Regions from separate parts of the Salimicrobium salexigens genome, predicted to be linked through region 2. Evidence: a T-box and tRNA genes for the amino acid it is inferred to sense, from the RefSeq annotation. Region 2 holds a T-box; the other holds one or more tRNA genes.

Region 1 (6,179 bases), on a different contig from region 2:
TCAAACTCTCCATAAAAGAGATTGATTAGCTCAATCATAATTCGTTCAAAAAATTGACGCATGGCATAAAACATTGTTCAGTTTTCAAAGATCTAATTCATGGTGGGCCTGAGTGGACTTGAACCACCGACCTCACGCTTATCAGGCGTGCGCTCTGACCAACTGAGCTACAGGCCCATTAGTTAAAATGGAGCGGGTGAGGGGAATCGAACCCCCGTCATCAGCTTGGAAGGCTGAGGTTTTACCACTAAACTACACCCGCATTAAGTTATTGGAAGTAACGATGGTCGGGAAGACAGGATTCGAACCTGCGACCCCTTGGTCCCAAACCAAGTGCTCTACCAAGCTGAGCTACTTCCCGTAAGAAGAAAACAGTGCGCCCGAGAGGACTTGAACCCCTAACCTTCTGATCCGTAGTCAGACGCTCTATCCAATTGAGCTACGGGCGCCTATATACTGATGAATGCGGTCGAGAGGACTTGAACCTCCACGGGATTAACTCCCACTAGGCCCTCAACCTAGCGCGTCTGCCGATTCCGCCACGACCGCATATAAAGAAATGAAATGGTGCGGGTGGAGGGACTTGAACCCCCACGTCGTAAGACACTAGATCCTAAATCTAGCGCGTCTGCCAATTCCGCCACACCCGCAGGGAAGTGAGCCATGGAGGGCTCGAACCTCCGACCCTCTGATTAAAAGTCAGATGCTCTACCAGCTGAGCTAATGGCTCCCTGTTAAAAACTTTCAATTATATCCGTTTTTCAAGCGCAAAAACTATTTTATAATTTCCATACTTGAAAGTCAAGAGAAAAATCAAAAAAGAAAAATGGCTGGGCTAGCTGGATTCGAACCAGCGCATGACGGTACCAAAAACCGTTGCCTTACCGCTTGGCTATAGCCCAATCATTTAAATAGTGGCGGTCCGGACGGGACTCGAACCCGCGACCTCCTGCGTGACAGGCAGGCATTCTAACCAACTGAACTACCGGACCGGACTAATGACCCGTACGGGATTCGAACCCGTGTTACCGCCGTGAAAGGGCGGTGTCTTAACCACTTGACCAACGGGCCATATAATGGCGGAGAAGGAGGGATTCGAACCCTCGCGCCGCTTACGCGACCTACACCCTTAGCAGGGGCGCCTCTTCAGCCAACTTGAGTACTTCTCCGTATATGGCTCCACCGGTAGGATTCGAACCTACGACAAATCGGTTAACAGCCGATTGCTCTACCACTGAGCTACGGTGGAATATGATGTCGCAATAACCAGCGACGTAAAACATCTTACATGATATGAAAGTTTATGTCAATCATATTTGCATGAAAATATGTTTTTTCGCCGTTCCGCTTTCAACGGCTATACTAACTTAACACGCGGCTTCAAATTCGTCAATATCCATCATCCACCTTTTCTAAAATACCTTTGCATCTGCCACATCTGTATTTATCCGTGTTCACCCGGCGCTTCCGTCTGTACGTAACACCGCATCTCCGACATCTGTAATGGTGGAAGTCCTGTTTTTTCGAGGAAGGGAGCGGAGTGCAATGTCTTGGTGAACCCGTTTCTTCCATTAAACGACGGAAGTCTGCATCCCGGTGATGATATCCTTTTCCTTCTATATGGAGGTGATAATGACACAACTCGTGTTTTATGATCCCCTCCAGTTCTTCCGGACCGCATTCTTCCAGGTACAAACGATTGATTTCAATACGTCTTTCCTTCGGGATATATCTTCCGCCTGTAGTACGGAGACGGGGATTGAATCTTATGTCATCACGGAACTCGCGCGCAAACTCTCTCCGCGATATTTCTTTCGTCCACTCCAGCAGCTGCTCATCCTCCATACTTCCATCCCTCCTCTTTTCACAAAAGATGGCAGACCTCCCGCGGAAGGCCTGCCCGTACTTAGCCGCACCCCAAACTCAGGATTTTTTCACCATAGTCAGAGCTACGCGCTGTTTTTTCAGATCGACTTCCTCGACCCAGACCGTCACTACGTCTCCGACCGAAACTACGTCCATCGGGTGCTTGACGAAACGTTGCGCCAGTTTGGATATATGGACGAGTCCGTCCTGTTTCACGCCGACGTCGACGAAAGCTCCGAAGTCCACGACGTTCCGCACCGTTCCTTCAAGTTCCATACCGGCTTCCAGATCCTCCATCGTCAACACGTCCGTTTTCAGCAGAGGCTTCTGAAGATCATCCCGAAGGTCCCGCGACGGTTTCTTCAACGATTCAATTATATCTGAAAGGGTCCACTCTCCGACATCAAGCTGCTCCGCCGTATGTTTCAGATCTATACCCGCGAGCTTCCCGGCGAGTACGTCAGACCCGGCGTCTTCTTTTTCCAGGTCAAGCTCTGCCAACAGCTTACGGACCGCCGGATAACTTTCCGGGTGGATCGGCGTCCGGTCCAGAGGATCCTCCCCTTCCGGCAGTCTTAAAAATCCGATACTTTGTTCATACGTTTTCGCTCCCAGCCTCGGTACGTTTTTCAAGTCTTTCCTGGTAGCGAACTTCCCGAGCTCTTCTCGTTTTTTTACAATATTTCCGGCGACTGTTTTATTCAGTCCGGATACGTACTGCAAGAGAGAGGAAGAGGCGGTGTTGGCATTCACTCCTACCTGGTTCACTGCCGTTTCCACGACGAAAGTGAGCGATTCGTTCAGTCGCTTCTGGCTGACGTCATGCTGGTATTGTCCGACCCCGATCGATTTCGGGTCGATCTTCACCAGTTCGGCGAGCGGGTCCTGCACCCGTCTGGCAATCGAGACGGCACTTCTTTCTTCCACCTGAAAATCCGGAAATTCTTCGCGGGCAAGTTTCGATGCCGAATACACACTGGCCCCGGCTTCATTCACAATCATGTAAGGAGCGTCCCAGCTGTGTTTCTGAATCAGTCCTGCGAAAAACTGTTCCGTTTCCCGGGAAGCTGTTCCGTTACCGATGGCGAAAAGTTCAATATCGTGCTTTTTCATCAATTCCTGTACTTTCTTCTCCGCCCCCTGATAATCCTTACGGGGAGGAGTCGGAAAAATGACTGCAATATCAAGAACTTTACCGGTCTCATCCACGACGGCCAGTTTACACCCGGTTCTGTAAGCCGGATCGATGCCGAGAACTGTTTTTCCCTGGAGAGGAGGCTGCAGCAAAAGACTCCTCAAATTTTTCGAAAACACGTCAATCGCCTGTTCTTCCGCTTTTTCCGTCAGTTCATTCCGTATTTCCCTCTCCACGGAAGGTTTGATCAGCCGCTTGTACCCGTCCTCGACAGCTGCGTGAAGAATGCCCGTCTTCTCCCCGGCACTTCCTGTTTTCCGGTGGAGATAGTCGAGTATTCTCTCCTCCGGCGGCAGCACCGCCACTTTCAGTACATCTTCCTTCTCTCCACGGTTCAGGGCGAGCACGCGGTGGGAGGCTACCGCTTTAAGGGACTCCTGGAATTCGTAATACATTTCGTAAATCCCTTTTTCATCCTTCTCTTTCTTTTTAGCTTCGGAAGTAAGAGAGCCGTCATACGTTTTATTCCGTATATGATCACGGTATTCCGGCTCATCCGCCACCCACTCTGCCACGATATCCTGTATTCCCTGCTGTACCTCTTCAAGCGTATGTAAATCGTTCTCTTCGGAATAATACTTCCGGGCCTCTTCTTCGATGGATAAATCAGATTTGTTCCATACCAGTTCAGCGAGCGGCTCCAGCCCTTTTTCTTTCGCTACTGTTGCTCTCGTTCTGCGCTTTTGCTTATATGGACGGTAAAGGTCTTCGATCCGCTGCAGTTTCGAAGCTTCCTGAAGTTCCTTCTCAAGTTCCGGCGTCAGCTTGCCCTGCTCATCGATCAGGCGCGTTACTTCTTCTCTTCTTTTACGTACGTTCTGTTCATAAGTATAGTTGTCCTCAATATCCTTGATCTGGACTTCATCCAGACCGCCCGTCATGTCTTTCCGGTACCGGGCGATAAATGGCACTGTAAAATCCTCTTCGAGTAAAGCCAGTACTTCCTTGACGGAAGATTCTTTGATGGATGTCTGTCCTGCTACTTTCTGAATCAATGTCTGTTCTGCCACTCATTCTTCCTCCCTAAACGTTCTTCTTTTCATTTTAACAGAAATTCACCGGTCCAAACCGGGGATTACGATGTTACACGAAATACAAAATTCCCCATTCCCGCCTGCGGAAATGAGGAACTCAGTTGTATTCCATTGCAATAAGGGTCGTGTCATCCGAACGCGACTCCCCGAACTCGATATCATACTGCTCGATAAGATCCTGCACGGTACGAGCCTGGTAAAAGAGCTTGGATAACTTCCTCTCATCCACGCCATCCGAAAATACAAGGAACCGCATTCCCTTCTCGAGATCTCCGCGTTTCACCCTCAACTCTCTGGGGTAGCCGGCGAGAAAACCGGGGAGCGGGATATTCCTGCTTTTTTTGCCGGAGCCGTCGACAACGACAATACCTATATTCCCGATGGAAGAATAGGCATACGTTCCTTCTTTCTTATCAATACGAAGGATGCCGAGCACTACGCCTCTTTTTCCGTCAAGAACACGGTTACATTTCTCGATGAGTGATCGGATCGTATCGTCCGGATTCTCTTCTATCACCTTCATAACAGCTTTGGAAGCATCTTTGGCCAGTTCTCCGCTGCCCAGACCGTCTGCCAGTGCACAGATGAAATTATTTTCCGTTTCATTATAGATGAAGCTGTCTCCGCAGTAGTAGTTTCCCTGCTTCGGTTTTTGATACGTTGCCACATTCAAAGCTGTATCCGACATCAGCGGAACGCCTCGGATGATTCGGACTGAAGAGCTTCTCTCAGTTTACGCAGGGCGCGGCGCTGCAGACGGGAAACGTGCATCTGTGAAATGCCGAGCTGTTCTCCGGTATCCTTCTGGCTCATATTCTTGAAATACGTGCACTGAAGAATCTCCTGCTCCCTTTCACTGAGAATAGGGAGTACTTTCTCCAACAGCATGCGCTGATCGATATTTTCATATCCATCTTCCTGATCACCGATGAGATCAAGGATCGTCACCGTACTTCCGTCAGAATCCGCTTCTATTTTACGATCGACAGATAGAGCTTTGTAGCTTTTGCCCATCTCCATCGTTTCCAGCACATCTTCCTCGGAAACTTCGAGATATTCGGAAATTTCCAGTACGGAAGGGGAACGCTGCAGATCACTCGTCAGTTCTTCCGATGCTTTTTTGATCTTCGGCCCGAGCTCCTTAATACGTCTTGGTACGTGTACACTCCACGTCTTATCCCGGATAAAACGTTTTATCTCTCCGATGATCGTAGGAATGGCGAACGATTCAAACGATTTCCCGAACGACGGGTCATATCTTCTGATAGCGGCCAGCAGTCCGAGCATTCCTACCTGTACAAGATCTTCGTGGATAGTACTGTTTTTGCTGTACTTCCGTGCGATAGATTCCACAAGATCATTATAGGTGAGTACGATTTTCTCCTGTATTTCCTCATCACGCGGGTGTTCCTGAAGATACGCTATCCACTCGTATACTTCATCATTGTGATGTTGAGACTTGGTCGCCATCACGGCCCACCTCGTTTTCATGGAGATACTTCGTCATAAGTACGATCACTCCATGCTCACTCTTGATTTCCACTTTATCCATCAAGGCATCAATAAGAAACAGACCGAATCCGCCTTCGCGGAGTTCTTCCACGTTATCTTCCTGCTGGTATGGTCCTATTTCTTCTTTGACGGCTTCCAGATTAAAGCTTCCTCCATGGTCGGCCACCATGATTTCCAGACGATCTTCATAAACCCCGCAACCTATAGTCAACTCACCATCTTCATCACTTTTATACGCATGTTCCACACCGTTTGTGATCGCTTCTGATACTGCGACTTTCAGATCTTCGATGTCTTCGTAATTGAATCCCATGCGGCTTGCAATACCGGAGATACTAAGACGGACTACTCCGATGTATTCCGGTTTTGCAGGAACTTTCACTTCAATGAAATCAAAAGCATTAACCATTACATTCCACCTCTGACTGATGTGTTGATATCCATTATTTCCGTAAGACCGGTTATCTTGAACAGCCGATAAACCCGTTCGTGCATATGAACCAGTTTCATATCGGACCCGTGTTCTTTCGTGGACTTAAGGGCGCTGATGAAAATGCCGAGGCCGGTAGAAT
Region 2 (6,179 bases):
CCCCCTGAACACGAGCCCGTGCTTCAGAAAGGAAAAAGGCGGCCGTATGCACACAACCCGTTACTTGATGACTTCTTTGCCGCCCATATAAGGACGAAGAACTTCAGGAATGACGACCGTGCCATCCTCCTGCTGATAATTTTCGAGGATAGCTGCTACCGTACGGCCGATAGCGAGCCCCGAACCGTTCAATGTATGCACGAATTCAGGTTTGCCGTTCTTCTCCCGGCGGAAACGTATGCCGGCGCGGCGGGCCTGGAACGCTTCAAAGTTGGAACAGGAACTGATTTCCCGATACGTTTCATAGCTCGGAATCCAGACTTCGATGTCGTATTTCTTAGCAGCCGTGAACCCGAGATCTCCCGTACACATGCTCATTACCCGGTACGGCAGTTCAAGCATCTGCAGAATCTTTTCCGCATGTCCCGTCAGTTCCTCCAGCCGCTCATAGGATTCCTCCGGTTTCGACAGCTGTACGAGTTCCACTTTGTTGAACTGATGCTGGCGGACAAGTCCCCGCGTGTCCCTTCCGGCAGAACCGGCTTCGGAACGGAAGTTCGTACTGAAGGCGACCAGTTTTTTCGGAAGCTCGTCAATCGGCAGAATCTCGTCACGATGATAGTTCGTAACCGGAACTTCGGCGGTAGGGATCAGGAAGTAGTCCCAGCCCTCAAGTTTAAACGCGTCTTCTTCGAATTTCGGAAGCTGGCCTGTACCCGTCATCGAATCACGGTTTACGATTTGAGGAGGAAGCATTTCCTCATATCCGTGCGTATCCGCGTGATGATCCATCATGAAGTTCAGCAGGGCCCGCTCCAGTCTTGCTCCTGCCCCTTTATAGAAAACGAAGCGGCTCCCCGTCACTTTGGCGGCGCGTTCGAAATCCAGAATACCGAGGTTTCCTGCCAGGTCCCAGTGTGCTTTCGGTTCGAAACCGAAAGATGTAATGTCCCCCCAGGAACGGGTCAGAACGTTATCGTCCTCATCACTTCCGACCGGCGTACTTTCGTGCGGAATGTTCGGAATGGACAGAAGGATCGTCTGCAGCCTCTCTTCCGTTTCCTTAAGCTCCCCGTCGAGCGTTTTGATGCGTTCCCCGACTTCCTGCATTTCTTTTATTTTTTCGTCGGCATCCTGTTTTTCTTTTTTCAGCTGGGAAATTTCTTTGGATACCTCGTTCCGCTTCGCTTTCAACTCTTCACTTTCCCTGATCAGTTCTCTTCGTCTCGTATCCAGTTCCTCAAAGGAATCGAGTTCCGAGAGGTCTTCCCCCCGCTCCCGCAGTTTCTCTTTCACTTCCCCGAAATTCTGTCTTACATATTTTAAATCGAGCATATGTCATCCTCCTCTGTTTAATGTATAACATCAGTCATTAAAAAAAGACTCCCATCCCTTTATAAAAAAGGGACGAGAGTCTGAATTCCCGCGATACCACCCCGATTGAAGAGCAGCTGCTCTTCCGGCTCGACCTCCGTAACGGGGAGGGTCCGTCCTGGCTCATCACCAGACGCTCCGGGATGGATTCTCATCAGTTTTCTGTCAGTTTTCACCGGTCCCTGACTCTCTTTGAAGAAAAGCTGATGATACTTGTTCCGTTCAACGCGTTTTTTCTATTTACTTACTATACAGATTAGCTCATTCCCGCTCAGGATGCAAGCGTGCGCTTAGAATTTTCCACCATACTCACGAAATGGGCAGTAAGACGGTGGTCTTTCGTAAGTTCCGGATGGAAAGAACAGGCGAGAAGGTGGTCTTCCTGCGCTACGACGATGTGACCGTCGTAAGTGGCCAGAACTTCGGTATTCTCCCCGACCCGTTCAATGTAGGGTGCCCGTATGAAAACGGCATTATATCCGTCCGCCACGCCTTTGATGTCAAGATCGGTTTCAAAACTGTCCCGCTGCCTTCCGAAAGCGTTCCGACGGACACTCATATCCATAAGTCCGAGATGAGCGTCATAAGAGCCGTCGATTTCCCCGGCAAGTAAAATCAGACCGGCACAGGTGCCGAAAACGGGCTTTCCTGCATTTGCAAAAGCGCGGATCGGCTCAAGAAACCCGTATTGATCGATGAGGCGGCGCATCGTCGTACTCTCACCGCCCGGGATGATAAGGCCATCGATCGTCTCAAGCTGTTCTTTACGTTTTATGATTACCGCTGTCGCTCCGGAAGCCTCCACGGAGCGGATGTGCTCCCGGAAGGCTCCCTGCAGAGCAAGTACACCGATAGTAGTCATGAGGCATTTCTCCTTTACTTATTCACTGCGCTCCTGCATGCGGTCGGTCGTTTCGTTCATCTCTTCGCCTTTCATCGCGGTACCGAGACCTTTGGAAATCTCAGCAATCAGCTTGTAGTCGTCGTAGTGAGTCGTCGCTTCCACGATGGCCCGTGCAAACTCTTTAGGACGGTCGGATTTGAAAATACCGGATCCGACGAATACGCCGTCCGCGCCAAGCTGCATCATAAGCGCTGCGTCTGCAGGAGTGGCGATACCGCCCGCTGCGAAGTTTACGACCGGAAGGCGGCCTTCTTCCCGGATCTCAAGCAGAAGATCGTAAGGTGCACCGTTCTCTTTTGCATAAACCATCACTTCGTCTTCGTCCATCGACTGAAGACGGCGGATCTGTCCCTGGACTTCACGCATATGACGGACCGCTTCCACAATATTACCGGTACCCGGCTCCCCTTTCGTACGAAGCATGGAAGCACCTTCCGCAATACGGCGGGTCGCTTCTCCGATATTACGGCAGCCGCATACGAATGGAACCGTATAGCCGTCTTTTTTAATGTGGAATACTTCATCCGCAGGAGTAAGTACTTCACTTTCATCGATATAATCGACGCCCATCGATTCGAGGACACGCGCCTCGGCGATGTGACCGATTCTCGCTTTTGCCATTACAGGAATCGAAACGGCGTTCATCACTTCCTCAACGATCGTAGGGTCCGCCATTCTCGCAACCCCTCCGGCCGCTCTGATGTCGGACGGTACGCGTTCAAGTGCCATAACCGCAACAGCTCCGGCCTCTTCGGCTATTTTCGCCTGTTCCGCATTTACGACGTCCATGATGACGCCGCCTTTCTGCATTTCTGCCATACCTCTTTTTACAACATTCGTTCCTGTTCGAGCCATGTTGATTCCTCCCTGTTCTGTATCTATATCCATCGATTACTACAATTTTCTTTACTATTTTAACGCATTTTTCCCGTCAATCCTACCATTATCAACCATCGTTATCGGAAAATTAATCAAAACCAGCTTTTGACCGTATCGACGGCTCCTGTGAACATGTCACTGAAGAAGTTCCCGACATTTCCGAGAGTGAGCATGAACCAGTTCGACTTCTCCACTCCGGTCGTAGTCACAAGCGGCACGGAGGGGGCGCCTCCTTCGATAAGGTTGGCTTTCTTTCCTTCCCCTTCATACACCAGTTTCGCTTCCCCGACTTTCTGACCGGACTCGACAGGTGCCGTAAGTTCCTCTTCCTTCAGGGAGTATTCAAGAGAATAGGAGTCTTCTTCTCCCTGTTTGACCATCGCAGAAAGAGCTTTGCCCGTTTCGACGGAAACATTGTCCTCTTTTCCTTTTGATACCGGAACAGAACTTTCATCTTTTTTCTGGTGTCCGGCTGCAAACAGTTCCTTCGTCTCAAACTGATCGAAACCGTAATCGAATAACTTGGCCGTTTCCCGGAAACGGGCTTCCCGGCTGTCCGTTTTCATAACGACGGAAATAAGCCGCTGGTCTCCCTGTTTAGCTGTACCGGTAAAGGTGTTGCCGGCTTTCTCCGTATATCCCGTTTTCAGACCGTCGACCCCTTCATAGCCGAAATTGGAAAGGTACCCCGGCATGTCGGGGATCATCCAGTTCCAGTTCTGAATCGTCTGACCGTCGAACTCGGCCGTACGTGTGCCGGAGATGTCCAGTGCCTGCGGATAATCGTTCACCAGATGATACGCAAGGGTAGCGGTCGCTTTCGCCGACATGAGATTATTATCATCGGCACCCGTCCCCTCCGGCACGTGATCACCCAGGTCACTGTTGGCAAGGCCGGTGCTGTTGACGAATTTATAGTCTTCCATCCCCAGTTCCTCCGCCTTTTCGTTCATCATCTTGACGAATTCCCCTTCGGAACCTGCAATCAGTTCTGCGAGAGCAATGGAGGCTGCGTTATCGGAGTTGATCGCCATCGCTTCATAAAGCGAACGGACAGTGTAGTCCTTATTCTGGGTCATCCCCACTCCGGAAAAGGAGGGATCTGCCGAAATACTGTAAGGATAGTCGGAGATCTGGGTGGTGGTGTCCCAGCTGATACTTCCGTCCTCAATCGCCTCCATCACAAGATACTCCGTCATCATTTTCGTCATACTTGCCGGCGGCAGAGCCTGCTCCGCTTCTTTCTGAAAAAGTATATCTCCCGTATCAGCATCCACAAGAATCGCTGATTCCGCTTCTGTCTCCACTTCCCGTGCCAGAATGTCCGCGGGAGCTAGAAGAGTTGATGTTATAACGAGTAACGTTAATATAAGTGCTGTTTTCCATCTTTGCATTACTATTTTCGACCTCCGCTGTATATAAATTTACGCTTTACAATTTTACCATACCCCCCTGTAAAAAAATAGATGCGGGTGCCTCATCTGACTGTAAAAATATGAAAATTAAATATAATTGCATAAAAATAAGGAGAGACTCTCTGAAAAATCAAAGAGCCTCTCCTGTGATGGCCTGCGCCGGCCGGTTATACCGAGTAGTTCGGTGCTTCTTTCGTAATCTGAACGTCGTGAGGATGGCTTTCGCGCAGGCCTGCCCCCGTAATTCTCGTAAAGTACGCATCGTTTCGCAGTTCCTGGATCGTCTTCGTGCCGCAGTATCCCATACCGGAACGAAGACCGCCGAGAAGCTGATGGACGGTGTCGGCAAGCGGGCCTTTAAAAGGAATACGTCCTTCGATGCCTTCGGGTACGAGCTTCTTCGCTTCGCTTCCGCTCTGGAAGTAGCGGTCTTTCGATCCCGCTTCCATTGCTCCGACCGAGCCCATGCCGCGATACACTTTAAACTGACGGCCCTGGAAAATTTCCGTATCGCCCGGGCTTTCTTTCACCCCGGCCAGCAGACTGCCGAGCATAACGGCGGAGCCGCCGGCAGCGAGAGCTTTCACGATTTCCCCGGAATATTTGATTCCTCCGTCAGCGATGATGGACACCCCGTGTTTTTCCGCTTCTTCGGCACAGTCGTAGATAGCGGTTATTTGAGGTACACCCACGCCGGAGACGACCCGTGTCGTACAGATAGAGCCGGGACCGATCCCCACTTTCACGACATCCACGCCCGCTTCGATCAGATCGCGGGTCGCTTCTTTTGTAGCCACGTTTCCGGCGATGATATCAACCGATGGATAAGCTGCACGGATTCTCTTCACCTGCTCCATCACGCCTTCCGAGTGTCCGTGAGCGGTGTCGACGACGAGAGCGTCCACGCCTGCTTCCACCAGTTTTCCGATACGCGTCATCGCATCAGCCGTTACGCCTACGGCAGCTGCTGCAAGAAGGCGGCCCTGTCCGTCTTTTGCGGCATTCGGGAATTCAATCACTTTTTCTATATCTTTAATAGTGATCAGACCTTTAAGCGTGTTGTTCTCGTCGACAAGAGGGAGCTTCTCTATCTTATGTTTCTGCAGTGTATGCCCCGCTTCTTCGATTGTAGTTCCTACCGGAGCCGTAATCAGATCTTCGCTGGTCATCACTTCGGAAATCCGCAGGGAGTAGTCTTCCACAAAACGCATATCCCGGTTCGTAATGATGCCGACCAGTTTTCTTGAAGTGTCGTTGTCCACGATAGGGACGCCCGATATTCTATATTTGCCCATCAGATGTTCGGCATCGTACACCTGATTTTCCGGAGTAAGGAAGAAAGGGTTGGTGATGACCCCGCGCTCCGAGCGTTTGACCATATCCACCTGTTCCGCCTGTTCTTCAATGGACATATTTTTGTGAACGACTCCGAGGCCCCCCTGGCGGGCCATCGCGATAGCCATCGAAGCTTCGGTCACCGTGTCCATGCCGGCACTTACTACAGGAATGTTCAGCTTCAGCCTGGAAGTCAGGTCAACGCTTAAGGATACGTCCCTCGGCAATACTTCCGACTTTCTCGGCATCAGCAATACATCATCGAATGTGAG

Evidence for each region. A T-box is a leader RNA that pairs with one kind of tRNA and senses whether it is charged. The one in region 2 lies ahead of serS (serine--tRNA ligase), so its partner is inferred to be a tRNA-Ser.
Region 1: it has a tRNA-Ser gene. The T-box ahead of serS (serine--tRNA ligase) is inferred to sense a tRNA for this amino acid. The anticodon was not compared.

The regions. Positions count from the first base shown of each region.
Region 1 is NZ_FTOK01000007.1:1-6,179, forward strand. It holds tRNA gene BW931_RS09350 (tRNA-Ile) at 101-177, opposite strand; tRNA gene BW931_RS09355 (tRNA-Gly) at 189-262, opposite strand; tRNA gene BW931_RS09360 (tRNA-Pro) at 285-361, opposite strand; tRNA gene BW931_RS09365 (tRNA-Arg) at 376-449, opposite strand; tRNA gene BW931_RS09370 (tRNA-Leu) at 465-549, opposite strand; tRNA gene BW931_RS09375 (tRNA-Leu) at 566-650, opposite strand; tRNA gene BW931_RS09380 (tRNA-Lys) at 658-730, opposite strand; tRNA gene BW931_RS09385 (tRNA-Gln) at 828-902, opposite strand; tRNA gene BW931_RS09390 (tRNA-Asp) at 916-992, opposite strand; tRNA gene BW931_RS09395 (tRNA-Glu) at 1,000-1,071, opposite strand; tRNA gene BW931_RS09400 (tRNA-Ser) at 1,078-1,169, opposite strand; tRNA gene BW931_RS09405 (tRNA-Asn) at 1,175-1,249, opposite strand; gene BW931_RS09410 (SprT family protein) at 1,390-1,845, opposite strand; gene BW931_RS09415 (Tex family protein) at 1,924-4,071, opposite strand; gene BW931_RS09420 (SpoIIE family protein phosphatase) at 4,193-4,783, opposite strand; gene sigB (RNA polymerase sigma factor SigB) at 4,783-5,565, opposite strand; gene rsbW (anti-sigma B factor RsbW) at 5,537-6,016, opposite strand; gene BW931_RS09435 (STAS domain-containing protein) at 6,016-6,179, opposite strand, start outside.
Region 2 is NZ_FTOK01000010.1:5,773-11,951, forward strand. It holds gene serS (serine--tRNA ligase) at 61-1,335, opposite strand; T-box leader at 1,401-1,609, opposite strand; gene pdxT (pyridoxal 5'-phosphate synthase glutaminase subunit PdxT) at 1,646-2,236, opposite strand; gene pdxS (pyridoxal 5'-phosphate synthase lyase subunit PdxS) at 2,255-3,133, opposite strand; gene BW931_RS11195 (serine hydrolase) at 3,250-4,551, opposite strand; gene guaB (IMP dehydrogenase) at 4,740-6,179, opposite strand, start outside.